Regions from separate parts of the Paenibacillus sp. EKM212P genome, predicted to be linked through region 2. Evidence: riboswitches for the same ligand, from Rfam matches in the RefSeq annotation. Region 2 holds a riboswitch; each other region holds the start of a gene.
The links. A riboswitch is a leader RNA that binds a small molecule or an ion and turns the genes downstream of it on or off. The one in region 2 is predicted to bind glycine.
Positions count from the first base shown of each region.

Region 1: linked by a shared signal. The riboswitch ahead of sdaAB (L-serine ammonia-lyase, iron-sulfur-dependent subunit beta) and the one ahead of gcvT (glycine cleavage system aminomethyltransferase GcvT) in region 2 are both predicted to bind glycine.
Region 3: linked by a shared signal. The riboswitch ahead of G9G54_RS19015 (alanine/glycine:cation symporter family protein) and the one ahead of gcvT (glycine cleavage system aminomethyltransferase GcvT) in region 2 are both predicted to bind glycine.

Region 1 is NZ_JAAMNR010000005.1:14,155-20,997, forward strand. It holds gene G9G54_RS15660 (Ig-like domain-containing protein) at 1-938, shown strand, start outside; gene sdaAA (L-serine ammonia-lyase, iron-sulfur-dependent, subunit alpha) at 1,009-1,908, opposite strand; gene sdaAB (L-serine ammonia-lyase, iron-sulfur-dependent subunit beta) at 1,898-2,587, opposite strand; glycine riboswitch at 2,799-2,914, opposite strand; gene G9G54_RS15675 (DUF6359 domain-containing protein) at 3,129-4,718, shown strand; gene G9G54_RS15680 (ABC transporter ATP-binding protein) at 5,044-6,075, shown strand; gene G9G54_RS15685 (ABC transporter ATP-binding protein) at 6,053-6,843, shown strand, end outside.
Region 2 is NZ_JAAMNR010000004.1:579,164-586,006, forward strand. It holds gene G9G54_RS15205 (PTS mannitol transporter subunit IICB) at 1-1,340, opposite strand, end outside; gene gcvH (glycine cleavage system protein GcvH) at 1,719-2,117, opposite strand; glycine riboswitch at 2,419-2,610, shown strand; gene gcvT (glycine cleavage system aminomethyltransferase GcvT) at 2,788-3,888, shown strand; gene gcvPA (aminomethyl-transferring glycine dehydrogenase subunit GcvPA) at 4,015-5,370, shown strand; gene gcvPB (aminomethyl-transferring glycine dehydrogenase subunit GcvPB) at 5,367-6,843, shown strand, end outside.
Region 3 is NZ_JAAMNR010000006.1:292,473-299,315, forward strand. It holds gene licT (BglG family transcription antiterminator LicT) at 1-409, opposite strand, end outside; gene G9G54_RS19005 (LacI family DNA-binding transcriptional regulator) at 643-1,614, opposite strand; gene G9G54_RS19010 (glycoside hydrolase family 1 protein) at 1,831-3,288, shown strand; glycine riboswitch at 3,457-3,533, shown strand; glycine riboswitch at 3,552-3,646, shown strand; gene G9G54_RS19015 (alanine/glycine:cation symporter family protein) at 3,806-5,224, shown strand; gene G9G54_RS19020 (iron-containing alcohol dehydrogenase) at 5,282-6,454, opposite strand; gene G9G54_RS19025 (carbohydrate ABC transporter permease) at 6,603-6,843, opposite strand, start outside.

The sequences.
Region 1 (6,843 bases), on a different contig from region 2:
CTGCAACTTTGACGGCTACTTATGCGGATGGACGTAAAGAAGATGTAACACAGGATGCAGAATGGACTTCAAGCGCAGAAGATATTGCCTCTGTGTCCAAAGGAACGATTACGGGTAAATCCGCTGGTAAAGCGGTTATTACAGCGACCTATAATGGCAAAAAACTGACGATTAACGTGCAAGTAGGCCTTGTAGACCGTCTGGAAACAGACTCGCGTGTAATTGCGCTTGGTGCTCAGGAAACGAAGCAACTGAAAGTAACAGGAGTTAAGAGTGGCGGTACAAAAACAGATGTAACTAAGGACGCCACCTGGACAACTAGCAATGTAAAAGTGGTTGAGGTTAGCGAAGGTTTGATCAAAGCGAATGGTAGCGGTAAGGCAACGGTGACTGCTTCATATGGCAAGCAAAACATTACGTTTACGGTAGAAGTGGACGTAGCGCAAAAGATTGAAGCGGATGCAATCGCGTTGTCACTTAAATCCGGAGATCAAAAAACCATCGCGATTGTGGTTAAATCGAGTGATGGTAAAGAAAAGGACGTTACGGCCCAAGCTGAATGGAAAACGTCTAATTATAAGGTAGCCACTGTTAAAAAGGGTCAGGTTACTGCGGTTAGCTACGGTAAAGCTAACATTCAGGCGAAGTTTGGCGGGAAGGTAATCAGCGTACCCGTGGATGTTGATACGCTTAAATATCTGCAAACAGACGAAGTTGCTTTGAATTTGAAGGCAGGACAGCTGGCCAAGGTTACGGCTACAGCCACGTATAAGGATGAGTCGGAGAAGGATGTTTCCAAACCGGCTGTCTGGTCCTCGTCCAGAATTGTTGTTGCGACCGTCAAAGACGGTAACATTAAGGCACAGGGCAAGGGCAAAGCAGTAATTACTGTGAAATATGCAGGTAAAATGACGAAGATACAGGTAACCGTTCAGTAAAAAAGAGAGCAAGCATACGTCCAAGGACGACATGCTTGCTCTTTTTTTTAAGGAGGCTACCGCTTATAAATTATGACTTATCCTTCTTGGTCGGTGTGTTGCGTGTAAGTGATTCGGTCAAACGCTTGCCAGTCGGCGTCTGAGCCAAGCCGCCTTTGGCGGTCTCGCGGTGCTTCGACGGCATCGCACTGCCGACTTCAAGCATCACGTCAATGACTTCGTCAGACGGAATAGCGCTGCGCACACCCGCCAAAGCCATATCCGCTGCGGCAAGCGCAGTCACGGCTCCCAGCCCGTTGCGCACGATGCACGGAATCTCCACGAGTCCAGCGACGGGGTCGCAAATCAGGCCGAGTGTGTTCTTAAGAGCGAGGCCCACGGCGTGAACAGCCTGTTCAGGCGTACCACCACGCAGCTCGACCATAGCGCCAGCAGCCATCCCGATAGCTGAACCAATCTCAGCCTGACAGCCTCCCTCCGCGCCAGAAATGAAGGAGTTGTTGGCGATCACGTAGCCAATGGCTCCAGCGGCGAACAGGCCGTTCACCATATGCTCATCATCCCAGCCGAACCGCTCCTGCGCACTGATGAACACACCAGGGATAACCCCACATGAGCCTGCGGTAGGCGTGGCGACAATGCGACCCATGGATGCATTAACCTCCGACACGGAGAGGGCATAAGCCATGGCGAGCGCGGAGGCATCACCGGAGCAGGTTTCCCCTGACCGCAGATACTCGGCTAGGCGCTTGCCGTCACCGCCTGTCAATCCACTGCGGGATACGGTGTCTTGTGTTTGACCGCGATGAACGGCTTCCTTCATGACTTCATAATAATCAGACATTTGGCGAAAGATTTCTTCCTCCGTTGTATTCGTCTCTTGTACCTGCTCTTGAATCATCAAGCGGCCAATTGTGGTGGATTCTTCAGCGCATAAAGCGCTGATTTCATGTAGATGGCTAAACCGCATCGGATTCAGCTCCTTTTTTCAAATTAATCATCTTAATTTCATACATATGAGGTAAAGAACGCAGTTCCGCAATCAGTTCAGCCGGAGCAGAACTGTCCGTTTCAATGGCGGTGAGTGCTTCACCATCCCGGCCTTTGCGATCTACGTGCATATAGGCAATGTTAATGTGGGCCGCGCCCAGCGCTGAAGTTATCGCGCCCAATGTACCGGGCTTATCCGAGTGGAGAAGCACCAGCGTAGGCAGCTCCCCGGTCAGATTGACCCGGAATTCGTTAAGCTGCTGGACATGGATGCTGCCGCCGCCGATGGAGGAGCCCAACAGTGTGCGCTGATCCTCGCCCTTCCACAGCTCGAAACGGACAGTGTTCGGATGAGGCGCGGGGAGTCCGCTGACGGCGAATTCCACGGCCATCCCGGCTTGCTCTGCCCATTGCTCGGCATCCGGAATCCGGTGATCGTCCGTATCGTAATTAAGCAGCCCTGCGATGAGCGCCAGGTCTGTACCGTGTCCTTTATACGTGTCGGCAAAGGAGCCGTACAGTGTCATGCGGGCACGGTCAGGCTGCGTCCCGAGCCAGTGCCGGGCAACGCGTGCGAGCCGCACCGCGCCTGCGGTGTGTGAACTGGAAGGTCCGGTCATGGCCGGACCGATAATAGAAAATACATCTTTGAAACGCATGGTGTGGCCCCCTGTATGTTCTAATACCATACTATATGGTATTTCCGCGTCTTTGCGCGGTTATGACGGTTCCTAATGCTGACGCACAATGTAAGCACAAAAAAGGACAGGATAAGGAAGTTTCCCTTATCTCTGTCCTCGTTACCTGAGAGTTTCGTGCGGTGTTCTTACCGCCTTACCCCTTGGGTGGCTTGCGCTCTCTCCAGAGTTGCGTCAGATGACGATACATGGACCTGAGAGATTATCCGCCAGCCGGGTGCTGGCGTCTTGCTCCTTCGGTGCCGCCAGAGCGTAGGCTCCCTGGACAGACTCTCCCGTCATCTTCATTCGCGTATACCGTTCTACATGTCTTTCTTAGCGTAATGTATGCCGTGCTCGGTGTCAATCACAGGTTTAATTTTTACATAAACAGGTGCGTTCCCAATAAAAAAGATTAAAATTTACATAATTATGGATGAAATCAGGAAGGAATTAGAAGATTGGCGGCTAATCTGATAAAGGACAAGTATATTTATGGAAATCATAGGAGGGATATTGACGTATGGTAAAAGGCTTGCGATTCACAGGTTCACGCTTAAAAGGGATGTTGCATCTAGCAGCGATCGTATCACTGCTGATTGGGATCTTCGTTCCATTCGGTCAGGTCAAGGCGGAGGGAGCATTGACAGTAGCCGAAGCACTTCAGCGCCAAAGCAGTGGAGGTACGGTGACGGTGGAAGGTTACATCGTCGGACATGCTACCGGATCGAAAACGGCTAATTTTTCTTCCCCGTTCGCGAATGATTTTAACGTACTGATTGCCGATCAGGCAAATGAACGTAATACGTCTAATCTGTTGGATGTACAGCTGACTTCAGCGTACAGAGGGCAATATGGGCTATCAGGCCATCCTGAGCTGATCGGCAGCAAAATTCGTGTGACGGGTACACTCGGCGCCTACAATAATTTTGGTGGAGTGAAAAGCCCAAGCGCTGTTGAACTGGTGAGCGGAAGCGAGCCGGGGGAACCAGGCGAACCTGGCAACCCGGGTCAACCCGGTACTACACTGCCGGATGGAAAAGGCAAAAAGGTGCTGTTCGATAATACGCACGCACAGACCGCTGGCGCAGCAGATTGGGTCATTGAAGGCGCCTTCTCCGACTTTGCCAATGGACTGCGTAATGTAGGCTTTACGGTAGACCAATTGAATCGTCCCATTCCTTTTACTTATGGAGAGCAGGCCATAACATATGATAAGCTGCGCCAATATGATGTGTTCATTATTGGTGAAGCGAATGTTGCCTTTAAGGCATCCGAGCAGGCTGCTCTGCTGCAATACGTGAATAACGGGGGGAGCGTCTTCTTCATCTCCGATCATTATAATGCGGACCGTAACAAAAACCGTTGGGATTCCTCCGAAGTTATGAATGGCTACCGTCGTGGAGCCTATACTAATCCGGCCAAAGGCATGACTGCAGAAGAAGCTGCATCACCGGCGATGCAAGGATTAACAAGCTCCGATTGGCTGGCGACCAACTTTGGTGTTCGTTTCCGTTATAATGCGCTTGGTGACGTGAATGCTACTGACATTGTAGCCGCAGATCAATCTTTCGGTATTACCAAGGGTGTGCGCTCGATTGCAATGCATGCAGGATCTACGCTGGCTATTATTGATCCTACCAAGGCTAAAGGCATTGCTTATATCCCTTCAGGCACGAAAAAATGGGGGAATGCTGTAGACCAGGGAGTTTATAATGGCGGGGGCCGTGCAGAAGGGCCTTATGCCGCTATCTCCAAGGTAGGTCAAGGCAAGGCAGCGTTCATCGGTGATTCTTCCCCTGTAGAAGATGCTACACCGAAATATGTGCGTGAGGAAAACGGACAGTCGAAGAAGACATATGATGGTTTCGAGGAAGTGGATGATTCCACCTTTCTGGTGCAAACGGTCCAATGGCTTGCATGGAAGCAGGACTACACGAAATTGTCCGATGTGGAAGGTTTGACTCTGGATCAACCAACGAAGCTTCTGCCATTCGAGGAGCCTGCGGCTTCCACGGAACCGCAGGCTGAGCCTTGGTCTGCTCCGGCAGCAGGCTACAAATGGTATGATCCTAGAACGTTCAAGTCTGGCTCCTATGGAGCGGCTTCGTAATTATCGTGAGGAGCTCAATGTGAGCTGGTGCTAGTTAGTCGTTTGATCCCTGTAGAGGGATCAGGCGACTTTTTTTGTGATGAAAATTAACCTGTGGTTGGTTATTTCATTACATTTTGTGCCAGAAAGGCCGCGCTACTGCTGGATCATTGATTTTTTAAATGAAGTTGATAGCATAATCTTAATTGATATATCCATATACTGGTGATAGGATGTATTCAAATTATTCCGACAAAAACGGTATGTAATGTTCATGAGAGGTTTTAAACATCAAACATGGTGAGAATAAGCGGGACAAGACCATGGAGAATGGAGGAAGCGCGCATTGAATACCGAACCCGTGTTGGAAATTAAAGGATTATCCGTCTCTTTTCGCATCAAGGATCAATATCACCCCGCAGTCGACCATCTGGATCTGACGGTCAACCCCAATGAAGTGCTGGCTGTAGTCGGAGAGTCTGGCTGTGGCAAAAGCGCGCTGGCGCTTTCTATCCCGCAACTGCATGACATGGAACGCACACGTGTAGAGGGAGAGGTCCTTTTTAAAGGCACGGACCTGAACCGTCTTTCTTCAGGGCAAATGAATAAAATCCGCGGAGCGGGCATTGGCATGATTTTTCAGGATCCGCTGACAGCACTCAACCCGTTGATGAGCATTGGCAAGCAGATTGAGGAAAATCTTGATTATCATACGTCACTATCTATGAAGCAAAAAAGGGAACGTGTGCTGGAGCTGCTGGAAAGTGTAGATATACCGAATCCTGTGCGTGTGTATGATCAGTATCCGCATGAACTGTCAGGAGGGATGCGGCAGCGTGTGATGATCGCGATTGCCATAGCTTGCCGACCTTCTCTTATTATTGCAGATGAGCCGACGACTGCGCTCGATGTAACGATCCAATCGCAAATTCTCGACTTGCTCAAACAGCTTCAACAGGAGACTGAGAGCGGAATTATCCTGATTACGCACGATCTTGGTGTTGTGGCAGAAGTAGCCGACCGCGTGGTGGTCATGTATGCCGGAGAAATCGTGGAGAGCGCTGATGTTTTTGAATTATTCAGGCATCCACAGCATCCGTATACACGTTCTTTGCTTGCTTCTATGCCGGGATCGCATACCAAGGGGGAATCACTGCATGTCATCGGCGGTATTGTTCCCTCATTACAAGATATCCCCCGCAATAGCTGCCGCTTTGCTCCGCGTATTCCTTGGATTCAGGAGAGAGTGCATGAAGACCATCCCCAACTAAATGAAATTTCCCCTGGACATTGGGTCCGTTGTACATGTTATCAGCATTTTCATTTTGAAGACGAGGCAAAGGGGGAGGCTGCTCATGGCACTACTGGAGTTAAATGATCTGAGGGTCCACTATCCGGTGCGCGGTGGTTTCTTCCAGCGTGTTATCGATCAGGTGAAAGCAGTGGATGGCGTGTCGATCAGCATTGAGGCAGGCCAGACATACGGGCTGGTGGGAGAATCCGGTTGTGGAAAAACGACGACAGGCAGGACGATCATCGGTCTAAATAAGCTGACGAGCGGACAGATTCTGTTTAAAGGAAAGGACCTTGCAGCTCTGAGCCGTAACAATCGCCATCCACTGCGTAGAGATATTCAGATGATTTTTCAGGACCCATACTCTTCGCTCAACCCGCGTAAGCGCGTATTAGATGTCATTGCTGAACCGCTGCGAAATTTTGAAAGGCTGAGCAGTGAGGAAGAACGAAGGAAAGTACAGACGTTGCTGGAAAAGGTCGGCTTGAATGCCGATGCAGCCTACAAATATCCGCATGAATTTTCCGGGGGGCAGCGGCAACGGATCGGGATCGCGCGTGCGCTTACATTAAACCCCAAGCTGATCATTGCAGATGAGCCGGTGTCGGCGCTGGACGTTTCCGTGCAGGCACAAGTGCTTAATTTTATGAAGGATGTGCAGCGGGAGTTTAATTTAACGTATCTGTTCATTAGTCATGACCTAGGTATTATCCGCCATATGTGTGACCAAATCGGTATTATGTATAGAGGACGTCTAGTGGAACAGGGGAGCGAGCAAGACATTTATGAGCGTCCACAGCATCTGTATACCCAGCGCCTCATTGCAACCATTCCCAATATTGATCCTACAAA
Region 2 (6,843 bases):
GCATCCTGTGGAATTTCACTGATTGCCGTATTCGTAACTGTTACGCCCACACCCGCCTGCTTCATTTTTTTGCGTAAAATCGAGGCACCCATAGCGCTTGAACCCATACCTGCATCACAGGAAAAGACGATTTTGTTCACTTCGGATTTATCCTTGAGCGTTCGATCTGCAGCAATTTCTGCAGCACGATCAGATTCGTGGTTATCTTCCATTACAGTGGCGTTAGCACTTGCACTCTTGCTTTGATTTTTCATATCTTTCAGGCGGGATGCAGCTTCCTCCAGCCCCTCTTCTTGTTGCTTACCAGTCTTGAGTAACACTGCGGCAACAGCAAAAGATACGACCGCAGCAGCGATCACCCCGCTTAGCATTGGCAAATATCCGCCTTTTGGCGTCATTAGAAAATAGGCGATGATGCTGCCCGGCGAAGGAGCAGCAACCAGTCCGGCACCTGTCAACATGAAACAGAAGGTTCCCACAACGCCCCCAGCTATAGCAGCAAGAATCAAAATCGGCTTCATCAAAATATAAGGGAAATAAATTTCATGAATCCCGCCGAAAAAATGAATGATGACTGCGCCAGGAGCCGACGACTTCGCAGAGCCTTTACCGAACAGGCAGTAGGCCAGCAAAATACCGAGCCCCGGCCCAGGGTTGGATTCCAGCATGAACAGTACGGATTTCCCTGTTCTTGCAGCTTCCTCCAACGCAATCGGACTTAATACTCCGTGATTCAGCGCGTTGTTTAAAAATAATACTTTTCCGGGCTCAATAATGAGGTTGACAAGCGGCAGTAGCCCTGCGTTCACGAGGAACTGTACCCCTGCCGACAATACTTGACTGATCATTTGTACAACCGGGCCGATCGCCACATGGGCAAGCAGTGCTAGAATGGCACCGATAATCCCGGCCGAAAAATTATTGACCAGCATTTCAAAGCCTGATCTGACTTTGCCTTCAATGGCCTTGTCGAACTTCTTCAATATCCACGCAGCCAGCGGACCAGCGACCATCGCGCCCAGGAACATCGGGATATCGGCTCCCACTATGACACCCATCGTCATAATGGCACCAATCACACCTCCACGTTGTCCGTGAATCATCGTGCCTCCCGTGTAACCAATCAGCAGCGGCAGCAAATAATTTTTCATCGGATCAACCAGTTGTGCAAAACCTTCGTTCGGGAACCACCCGGTCGGAATAAAGAGTGCCGTAATCAATCCCCACGCGATAAAGGCTCCCATATTGGGCATAACCATACCGCTAAGAAAACGGCCAAAACGCTGTACGGCGACACGAGTGCCTCCTTTTGAACTTGGCTTTGCGTCCAATGTACTCATATTCAAATCCTCCTTGTAGGTAAGCATCACTACCTTTTCTTAAAATTCATACTAAATGACAGCGCTATCTTCATCAACGAAATGAAAACGTACTTTCGTCATGAACGTTGATGACAACATTTAAATTTAATTTATCCGAGAAGGTATTATACCTGCATAATTCTTCTTAATATGACCTGTAGCTTTAGAAATTAGTCGAAAAACCGTACTGGATTATGTATGATTCTTACTATAGGGACAACCCTCTACATCAGAATAAAACACGTAATTACGTCTGCAAAAAGACAAAAAAATAGTCGCTATGTCAAATCATAGCGACTGTTGTATACAAAAATCGAGCAGACAAATAACACTCTTATTCCATACTACATTGCTCCATTACTGCTCATCGGAAATCAACTGCTCGTATTGATCCGCAGACAGTAGCTTGCCCAATGCTTCCTCCACATCTTTACCCATCTCTACTTCGATCATCCAACCTTTTTCATAGGGAGATTCATTCACTAGCTCAGGCGTACTTTCCAGCGCTTCATTCACTTTTAATACGGTTCCCGTCACCGGAGCAAAAAGGTCGGATACCGTCTTCACCGATTCAATCGTACCGATCTCCGCTCCCTGCTCAATCGTTACTCCCGCCTCAGGTAATTCTACAAAAACAATATCACCCAGTTGATGCTGTGCAAAGTCTGTAATACCAATCCGCAACGTTCCATTCTCTGTGCGCTGAACCCACTCATGTTCGTCTGTATACCAAAGTTGCTGCTTCACTTCACCCATTTTGTTCCCCTCGCTTCCATATGAATAAAATCGCTTTTGCTCACCTGTATTAGACAGGTTAAGATTATGACAACAGGAACACTCATGTCAATAATACTAACAAAAATACTTCATATGACCTCATATGGCGTACTATATAAAAATATGATAACTTATAACAAACGCTTACATATCCTTATTTATATATTAAATGTTTTTTCTATTGTTTTTGATGACATTTTTATTGACATTTTGAATGAATTTGCGTATTAATGGGTTATAGCAAATGCTTTGGGAAACACCCCGACAACTGCAAACGCGGATGAACGCGGAGGGAGAGACTGCCAAAAAGATTCGCATAGCTGTTGCCGCTTATGAGACATAAGTGCACGCGAATCGGATCAAGTTGTTATCTGCAAAGCCAGGTAATATACTGTTGATCCCGAAGGTAGCGCCGAAGGAGTAAGCCTGCATTGTAGGTGAATCTCTCAGGCAAAAGGACCTCTGCCGGACGCATCTCTGGAGAGCATTCGCTATTGGAGCGGATCACCCAAGGGGAAACCCGGTACATACCGGGGTAACTTTCTGGTATCAAGGACAGAGCTGAAAAAAAGAGTGTAGACTGCCGTCTATACGTTTTTTTCGGCCTGTCTTTTTTGTTTAGCCGATCACACCGGATAGGAGTGGAAAAATGACTAATTTGCGAAAAACACCGCTATATTCGTCCTACGGGACGCAGTCTGGGGTTCGTTGTATTGACTTTGGCGGCTGGGAGCTCCCCGTTCAGTTTAGCGGCATTCAAAAGGAGCATGAGGCCGTCCGGCAACGTGCGGGTTTATTCGATGTATCGCATATGGGCGAATTTTTGGTTGAAGGCAAAGAGGCCGAAGCTTTTCTGCAAAGGGTGACCACGAATGATGTCAGCCAGTTGGAACCAGGTCAGGCACAATATTCACTCCTGTGTTACCCCGATGGAGGGGTAGTAGACGACCTGCTTGTTTACTGCAAAGGACCGGAGCGCTACATGCTCGTTGTGAACGCCTCTAACATCGATAAGGATTGGGATTGGCTAATTCGCCATATGCCTGCATCCGTTCACATGGAGAATGTGTCTGATGCGATAGCATTGCTGGCGTTGCAAGGACCGGAAGCAGCACGTATTGCCGCAGCCGTGGCAGATACGGACATTACGAATCTGGCATCTTTTCGCTTCCATGAGAATGTGCCATTGTTCGGAGCAAAAGCACTCGTCTCACGAACCGGATATACGGGTGAAGACGGTTTTGAATTTTACGTACCTGCCGCGGAAGCACCAGCCATATGGGAGGGTTTGCTTCGTTCCGGTGAGTCGTATGGGCTGATTCCCGCTGGACTTGGTGCTCGGGATACATTACGCTTTGAGGCACGGTTGCCGCTGTACGGACAGGAGTTATCTGCCACGATTTCACCGCTCGAAGCCGGTCTAGGTTTCTTCGTCAAGCTGAATAAAGGAGATTTTATCGGTAGAGAAGCACTGCAACGTCAGAAAGAACAAGGGATTCCTCGCAAATTGATCGGGCTGGAAATGATGGATCGCGGTATCCCTCGCGCCCATTACCCGGTATTCGCAGAAGGACAACGCATCGGTGAGGTCACAACGGGGACTCAGTCGCCCACCTTGAAGCGTAATCTCGGCCTCGCCTTGGTGGACAGTCGTTTTAGCGCCCTCTCCACACCGCTGGAGGTTGAGATTCGTGGCAAACGCCTGCGTGCCGAGGTGGTGGCAGCCCCCTTTTATAAACGCCCGCGCTGATCTTAAACTCTCTTCATTTCAATAAAGCAAACATGTCAGATATGAACTTCTGGGTTTTCCATCTCACACTTTTTTATTAGCTAATTTACGATTTAAAATTTTGCTTTTCGAAAGGAGCCAGAACCTATGAAGCAGCATCGTTATCTCCCTATGACTGAACAGGATCAAACCGAAATGCTGCGTGTGGTCGGCGTTTCATCCATCGATGATTTATTCAGTGACATTCCAGAGGCCATTCGATATCAAGGGGAACTCCCTCTTTCTTCTCGGCTCGACGAGAGAGCCTTAACCCGACATTTGGCCGAGCTGGCCGGACACAACGCCAATACAGACACACATGCCAGCTTTCTTGGCGCAGGAATTTATGATCATCATATTCCGTCCGTCATCCAGCACATCACTTCACGCTCGGAATTCTACACAGCCTACACCCCCTATCAGCCGGAAGTAAGCCAAGGTGAGCTACAAGCCATTTTCGAATTTCAGTCGTATATTTGCGAATTGACGGGCATGGCTGTAGCTAATGCCAGCATGTACGACGGAGCGACTGCACTGGCGGAAGCGGGCTCACTGTCCGCCGCAGCTACCCGCCGTAAACAGCTTATCGTATCAAGGTCCGTCCATCCGGAGGCACGTCAGGTATTGGCAGCCTATGCACGCGGATTGGATTTGGACATTGTGGAGATTGGCTGTTCGGACGGGGTAACGGATGCCGATGCGTTAGCGGCGGCCGTATCGGAACAGACCGCGGCTGTTTTAGTCCAAAGCCCCAACTTTTTCGGAGCCGTGGAAAACCTGAAGCCGATGGCTGATCTCATCCATGCGCACAAAGGTCTTTTGGTCGTCAGCGCCAACCCACTGGCACTTGGCTTGCTGGAGACACCCGGCAAACAGGGCGCGGATATTGTGGTAGGAGATGCGCAGCCACTTGGCATCTCCTCTTCTCTCGGCGGTCCGACCTGTGGATACTTTGCCGTTTCTCAGGTACATATGCGCCGTATCCCCGGCCGTATTGTGGGTCAGACCACAGACCGTAACGGTAAACGCGGCTTCGTGCTGACCTTGCAAGCGCGGGAACAGCATATCCGCCGCGAAAAGGCCACGTCTAACATTTGCTCCAATCAAGCGTTGCTAGCTTTATCTGCATCTGTATACTTGTCTGTCATGGGTAGACAGGGGATCAAGGAAGTAGCCGAGCTAAATTTGCATAAAAGCCGTTATGCTTTAGAGCAATTGCTGAGCTTGAAGGGCGTAACTGCCTCATTTAACGCACCAACCTTTAACGAGTTTGCCCTTAGACTGCCTGAGGGTACGGATATGAGCAAACTCCAGGCCGAACTGCTAGCTGCTGGATTTATCGCTGGCTACGATTTGGGCCGGGACTATGAGGAACTTGCTGGTCACATGTTGATTGCCGTGACGGAGCAAAGAACCAAAGAAGAGATTGACCAATTTGTACACACCTTGGGGGGATTGCTATGACACACACCGGACAGGATCAGAAACAAGGGCTGTTGAAGGAACACGATCAAGCGCTCATTTTTGAATTGAGCCGTCCGGGTCGCATCGCCTATTCCCTTCCCGAGTGCGACGTTCCCCGTCGCCCGGTGGCAGAGCTTTTGCCAGATTATGCGCTGCGCAGTGAACCTGCGGCATTACCCGAGGTATACGAAGTAGACGTTATTCGGCATTATACCGCCTTGTCCCGGCGCAATTTCGGCGTGGACAACGGATTTTATCCGCTCGGCTCCTGTACGATGAAATACAATCCGAAAGTGAATGAGGATGTCGCCCGATATACAGGCTTCGCCAAAATCCATCCATATCAGCCCGAGGAGAGCATCCAGGGTGCTATGGAGCTACTGCATACGCTCCAAAATGATTTGGCTGCATTAACTGGCATGGATGCCGTCACACTTCAGCCCGCCGCGGGCGCCCATGGCGAATGGACCGGGCTGATGATGATTCGCTCATACCACGAAGCACGTGGTGAGCGACGTACCAAGGTGCTCGTGCCGGATTCCTCGCACGGAACGAACCCCGCCAGCGCAACCGTCGCGGGCTTCGAAACAGTCACCCTTCCCTCCACCCCTGAGGGGCTGGTGGATCTGGATGCGCTGCGTCAAGCCGTAGGAAACGACACCGCTGCGCTCATGCTGACCAACCCGAACACGCTTGGGCTGTTCGAGAAGCAAATCACTGACATTGCTGCCATCGTGCATGACGCGGGTGGTCTGCTCTACTATGACGGGGCGAACTCCAACGCCATCATGGGAATTACCCGCCCCGGCGATATGGGCTTCGATGTAGTGCATCTCAATTTACACAAAACGATGAGTACCCCGCACGGCGGCGGCGGCCCCGGCGCTGGGCCTGTCGGCGTAAAGCAACGGCTCATCCCTTATTTGCCCAAGCCGCTTGTCGTACGGGATCCGCAGGGGGTGTACCACTGGGACCGGGAACAGGGAGATTCTATTGGACGGGTTAAGGCCTTTTACGGCAACTTCGGTATTCTCGTTCGTGCCTACACCTATATCCGTAGCTACGGTCCTGATGGCTTAAAGCGTGTATCGGAATGCGCTGTGCTCAATGCCAATTACATGATGCATCGGCTCGCTCCACATTTTGACCTGCCCTACCCTGGACATTGCAAACACGAATTCGTAATGTCGGGGCGAGGCTTGAAAAAATTTGGAGTGCGCACGCTTGATGTAGCCAAACGGCTGCTTGATTTTGGCTACCATCCGCCCACAATTTACTTCCCGCTGAATGTAGAGGAGTGCATCATGATCGAGCCCACGGAGACGGAAAGTAAGGAAACACTTGATGCTTTTGTCGACACTATGATTCATATTGCGCGGGAAGCGGAAGAGAACCCTGAGCTGGTGCTCAATGCACCATATACTACTCCAGTCACACGATTGGACGAAACTACCGCAGCCCGCAAACCTGTAC
Region 3 (6,843 bases), on a different contig from region 2:
GAGCATCCAGTCCAACTGCAAATTCTTTTTTGTAAAAGCGTTTAATTTCATACAGCATCGCGTTTTGGAGTGCCAGTCCTTTTTCTTGCCGTTGTATGGCAAAATGAATATGGTCGGTCAACGTTAAATAAATATTATCGCTTAACTCCGTATCCAGCACTTCCGTTGCATGGGTTACGATTTCATTCACGACCTCCAGATGAGACACTGGAATATCGTTCAGCAGCTCAGTTAATTTAGCCGTGAACTCGTTTTCATTTAACATGAAAATCTTATCTATTTTATCATCATCGACTTGATCGCCAGCCACCTTTTTGAAGGAAATACCTCTTCCCATCACGATGACCTCTTTACCTTTATCGTTTTTAGTCAATAGGACGTTGTTATTGAGCACCTTCTCAATAATCATTGAAGTTCCCCCTCCCATCCTTTACCAATAAAAAATGCCTAAGCACAATTCAATACTATTGTTAGCAATAGCACTCAATTGAACTCAGGCATTGCCCGCATCACCGGTCACAATCCTTCGATATAGTGCTATTGTAGCACAAAAAAAAGCGATTTCAACATATTTTATTCTCTTTCGACAAAAAATATTTCATATCAAGGCCCTTTTGCCTAATTTGCAAGTAAATCGTTACCTTATGTAGTCGTACGTTCAATGAGGCTGTACTCTAGCGAATGAAGCTTCATTTGGCGTCCAATCAGCTGAGGGGAAAGCATGAAAAAGGCATTTTGTGCTTGAGCCATGATAGGATTTTGAATCGTTGTAATCCCCAGTGTATGCGCCAGCTCCGTGTTATCGAATCCAACAATTGCCAGATCTTCCGGTACGTTCAGTTTTTGTCTGCGTGCTTCGCAGAGAATGCCCACTGCTACATAATCATTAGCACATAAAATAGCCTCTGGGAATTCGTCCCGATGCTGTAACAAATTCCGTACGACCTGTTCGCCATCACGGATATTATAAATAGAAGAGTGATTCCAGTGTTGCAACACTGGCAGATTGTGCTCACTCATGATCTGTTCGTAGGCTCGTTGTCTACTATGGGTATTGATGCTGCTCGGACGGCCAAAAGCATTGGCTATACGAGTATAGCCTTTTTGTATCAAATGTTTGAGCGCTAACATATATCCTTCATACTGATCCATAGCGACGGAGCGAATATCGGTATGCTCCATTCGTTGCCACGACACGATCGGGCCATATTTGCAATAGGTGCTCAAAAAATCAGTGTCATTCACGCAGGAAATGATGACCAGCGCATCGACTCTTTTTCTTTTTAAGTCCTCAAAGGCTTGAAGCTCTTTCTTTTTGTCTTCTCCCGAAGTATAAATAATGGTTTGAAATTCATATTGGCCCGCTACTTCCACAAAGCTGTCCAGAAAAGCGAGAACAATTTCATTAATAGTTGAAGTAATGATACCGATCTGAAGCGTCTGACCCTTGGATAGAGAAATGGCATTTCGATTAGGAACATAATCTAATTCCTGCATGATTTTCAAAATTTTAGCTCTTGTTTCGTGACTAACATGGGGGGACTGATTTAATACTCTGGATACCGTAGCTTTGGAAAAGCCCGCCAGTTTTGCAATTTGATCAAGATTCGACATGGTGCTTCTCCTCACATAAGAAAAAAATAAATTCTTGACATGAAACGCGTTACAACGATTAGGATGCTTATGAAGGCATTACGTTTATTTTAAAGTATCTGTCAATGCATTTCAAAGGAGAACGGTTATCGTTAGGTATTGATTCATATTTGCAGTACTTGATGGGATGACTTGACCAAAGTAAAAATCTTAAATACGGAAAGAGGTTTTTATACTATGACGAAGACGCTAAAAGGGTTTCCGAAAAACTTCTTGTGGGGCGGGGCAACCGCAGCCAACCAATTGGAAGGCGCTTTTGACGTAGATGGAAAAGGATTGTCCAGCGCAGACATGGTTGCCTATGTACCCAAAGCAGAGCGCAAGAACGATCACGCTATAGAGATTTCGTCCGAACGACTCGAAGACATTTTGGCAGGCAAAGTCAATGCACGTTTTCCAAAGCGTGAAGGTGTAGACTTTTACCACCATTACAAAGAAGATATTGCATTATTCGCTGAAATGGGCTTTAAAGTATTTCGTATGTCCATCCACTGGTCGCGGATTTTCCCGAATGGCTATGATGCCGAGCCGAATGAAGCAGGATTGCAATTCTACGACAATGTATTTGATGAGCTGCGCAAGTATAATATTGAGCCGCTGGTAACATTGTCACATTATGAAACACCGCTAGGTCTGACGCAGAAGTATAATGGCTGGCTGGGACGCGAAGTCATACAGCATTACGTAAATTATGCCGAAACGGTGTTTACACGCTATAAGGATAAAGTAAAATACTGGCTGACCTTTAATGAAATCAATGTAATGACCATGAGTCCGTTCACCGGTGGCGGTGTGGTTATTGACCGTGTAGAAAACAAACAACAAGCGATATATCAAGCATTGCATCATCAATTTGTAGCTAGTGCACTGGCGACCAAACGGGGACATGAGATCATCCCGGGCGCTCAGATCGGCTGTATGCTGGCACGTATTGAAAGCTATCCACATACGTGTAACCCAGAGGATATACTGAAAGCCCAGCATGAAAATCAGATGAACCTTTTCTTTACGGATGTGCATGCCCGTGGGGAATATTCCAATTACATGAATCGTTATTTTGAAGAAAATAATGTTGTAATACACACAGAACCAGGCGATGCTGAAATATTGAAAAATAACACGGTTGATTTTATCTCATTTAGCTACTATATGACCTTGACCGTATCTGCAGGTCCAGAAGGTGAGAAAGCAGCAGGAAACCTGATTGGCGGCGTGAAAAATCCATATTTACAGTCCTCTGACTGGGGATGGCAAATTGATCCGATCGGTCTGCGTGTTACGCTGAACACGTTATATGACCGCTACCAAAAGCCGCTGTTCATCGTGGAAAATGGCTTGGGTGCGTATGATAAGGTAGAAGAAGACGGTTCTGTGCATGACACATATCGTATTGATTACTTGCGTCAGCATATTGTTCAAATGAAGGAAGCGATTGCCGACGGTGTTGATCTGCTTGGCTACACCAGCTGGGGCCCTATCGACCTTGTGAGCATGTCTACTTCCGAAATGTCCAAGCGCTACGGATTTATTTACGTTGATCTGGATGATGACGGTAACGGAACGCTCAAACGCTCCAAAAAGGACTCATTTAACTGGTATAAAAATGTGATAGCAACCAATGGTGAAGAATTGTAATTCCATATCGTCTCGGGCGGGTATAGCAGAGGACATTCTAAGGATGCAATCTGCTGTACCCGCTTTTTTGATAGACACAATAATAATATTTCAGAGGGCTTCACAAACTTTTCACTTGTAATAAGCTGAAAGTTTTCTGTATAATGAATAAAAATTTCATATGTCTGGTTGATGTTTGCGGGAGATGGAACGAAAGTTCCGACCGAAGGGGCAAAACTCTCAGGTGCTTAGGCTGATTACAGCAACAAGCGGGGACCGTAAACGGACAGAACTCTGGAGAGACCCTTAATTGGGCGCCGAAGGTGCACCGCAGAGAACATCTGCTTAAACTCTCAGGCAAAAGGACAGAGACGCGAATAACCTGTGACAGGGAATGCCCTAGGCTTTTTTATGAGCTATTAGTGGCAGAAACCTGCACAAGATGGTTGTATTTTTTCGTGCCTTTAACCTCTCCAGGAGTCGAATCAGCGGATTTGACTCTTTTTTGTTTTCTAATATGCTGGAGGAGCGGGTTGAAATGAATTTGGTACATGTGTTAGAAGCGATTAGCAGTTGGATATGGGGGGCGCCTCTCATCATTCTTGTCATGGGAACGGGGTTGTGGCTGACCATACGTTTGAAGATGCTGCAGGTATTCCGCCTGCCCCTGGCGATCAAGCTGATCGGTAAGGCCCCGAATGAAGGCAGCGGGGATGTAAGTAGTTTTGCGGCTTTGAGTACAGCGTTGGCGGCTACAGTTGGCACAGGAAGTATTGTCGGCGTAGCGACAGCCATTAAGCTGGGCGGGCCGGGTGCCTTGTTCTGGATGGTCGTTGCAGCCTTTTTTGGGATGGCGACGAAATATGCGGAAGGTGTACTTGCGGTAAAATACCGGGTGAAAGATCGGAATGGACAATTTTCCGGCGGCCCGATGTATTATATTGAGAAAGGTCTTGGACGCCGTTTTAAACCACTGGCGATGCTGTTTGCTTTTTCGGGCATGCTGGTAGCGTTGTTCGGGATTGGAACGTTTCCGCAGGTCAAAGCGATTGTATCTTCCACTGAAAACAGTTTTGGCGTTCCGCCCATTGTAACGGCACTGATTATTGCTATCCTTACAGGACTGGTTACTATTGGAGGACTCAAAAGCATTGCCAAGGTATCGACGAAGGTCGTTCCTTTTAAAACAGGTTTGTACGTACTGATCTGTCTCATCGTACTGATTCGGTTTGCTGACCAACTTCCTGCCGCAATTGCGCTGGTGCTCCATTCGGCATTTTCAACTACATCTGCAACGGGCGGATTTGCCGGAGCTACGATTATGCTGGCCATGCGTAGTGGGGTAGCCAGAGGTATTTTTGCCAATGAGGCCGGATTGGGGAGCGCACCGATTGCAGCCGCAGCTGCCAAAACCAAATGGCCTGCGGAGCAAGGGCTAATTTCCATGACAGGCGTGTTTATTGATACGATGGTTATTTGTGTGATGACTGGGTTGACGCTACTGGTTAGCGGTGTGTGGAGCGGGCCTACCGATGCGGGCCTGATGACTCAGCAAGCATTTTCCAGCGCATTCCCGCTGGGGGCAGAACTGCTCACAATTATTCTGATTATGTTCGCGTTCACCACCATGCTCGGCTGGAACTATTACGGGGAACGCTGTGTTGAATATTTGCTTGGGGTCAAGTGGATTAAACCATACCGTTATCTGTTCATCGTACTGGTTGCCGGGGGCGCGTTCATTAAACTGGATGCGATTTGGTTGCTGGCAGATATCTTTAACGCAATGATGGCTTTCCCGAACCTGATTGCACTGCTCGGCTTATCAGGAATTGTAGTTGCAGAAACCCGAACCTATATGGATTCTCTGAATTCTAGTAAGAAAAAGGGCATTCTTGCAGGTGCCAGTGTAGGGGCAGCTATTCAAGTAGAAGAAAAGGGACAAACGGTTAATTCATAAATTCCAAAAGGGAGTGCCCTCAGCCATCACAGGCTTGAGGACACTCCCTTTTAAATGTTATAACGATGCACGCAAAATAGCTAAAATATCTTCTTGATTCAGCTTTTTATAATTACCAAAGCCTCCGTATTCCATTTCACGGGCTGCAATGTTTGCGACTTTTTCCAATTGCTCATCATTAATATTGTAATCGGCCAGGGTGGAAGGGGCACCGAGACTTGTCCAGAATGCACTAAGACGGTCAATACCTTCCAAGGCGATTTCTCTATCTGTTTTACCTACGGTGTCTAAGTCAAACATGCTGAGCATCAGCCGCTTCATGCGTGCAGCATCCTGATCCACTGTATGTCTCATCCAGTTGGGAAACAGAATCGCCAGACCGCCAGCATGAGGAATATCATATACAGCGGATAATGCATGTTCAATCGTATGCGAAGCCCAGTCCCCGAAGTAGCCCATTTGCAGTGTTCCGTTAAGGGCGATCGTTCCAGCATATAAAATCGTTTCACGATGCTCGTAGTTGTGCAAATCCTCCAGCAGTTTAGGTGCAGTTTCGATCACGGTTTGCAGCACGGAAAAGCACATACGATCTTGCAACGGTGTATTTTTAACATTGTGAAAATACTGTTCAAACACATGGCTCATCATATCCACCATGCCATATACCGTCTGATCACGTGGCACAGAGAAGGTGTTTTTGGGGTCCAGAATCGAAAATTTCGGATGCGTCACCGCGCTGCCCCATACGTATTTTTCGTTCGTTTCCCAGTTGGTGATGACAGAATCCGGATTCATTTCTGAACCGGTGGCGGCGAGTGTGAGGATGGTGCCGAATGGTAGAGCCTCGGTCGGCATGTGCTTTTTGTTGATAATATCCCACACATCGCCGTCATATTTAGCCCCTGCTGCGATGGCTTTGGTGCAATCAATAACGCTTCCGCCGCCTACTGCAAGTAAGAAGTCGATGTTTTCATTTCGGCAAATGTCGATGCCCTTCTTAACGGTGGACAAGCGCGGATTCGGCTCTACGCCGGACAATTCATGAATGTTAAGATGTAGCGGCTCTAACGCGTTTAATACCTGGTCATACAGACCATTTCGCTTGACACTTCCGCCTCCGTATATCAGTAAAATATTTTTGCCGTAATTCAGCAGCTCCTGCTGCAGTTCTTCAATTTGATTGTCTCCAAATATTAATTTGGTGGGGTTATAATATGTGAATTTGTTCATCTGGAAAGTTCCCCTCAGTTCATAGTTCATGTTCAAATCGTAAATCGCTTAACCTAATTGCCTGTTGGATACCTAACTTCATCATGTAAGCTATTTGAAATGACGATTAACCATTATACATGAAATGAATAAGGGAATTCAAGTAAATCTAATCTTTGACCGCTCCAGCGGCAAGATCGGAAATAAACTGGCGACTAATGAAAAGAAACAAAATAATAAGTGGCAGTACAGCCAGCAGGGTGCCCGCAATGACCATCGCATAATCCGTATTGTAAATCCCGTTCAATTGTGACAGTGCAATCTGGAGCGTGAATTTACGCTCATCCGTTAAGACAATTAGCGGCCATAAATAATCATTCCAGGCTCCTATAAAGGTAAAGGCGCCGAGA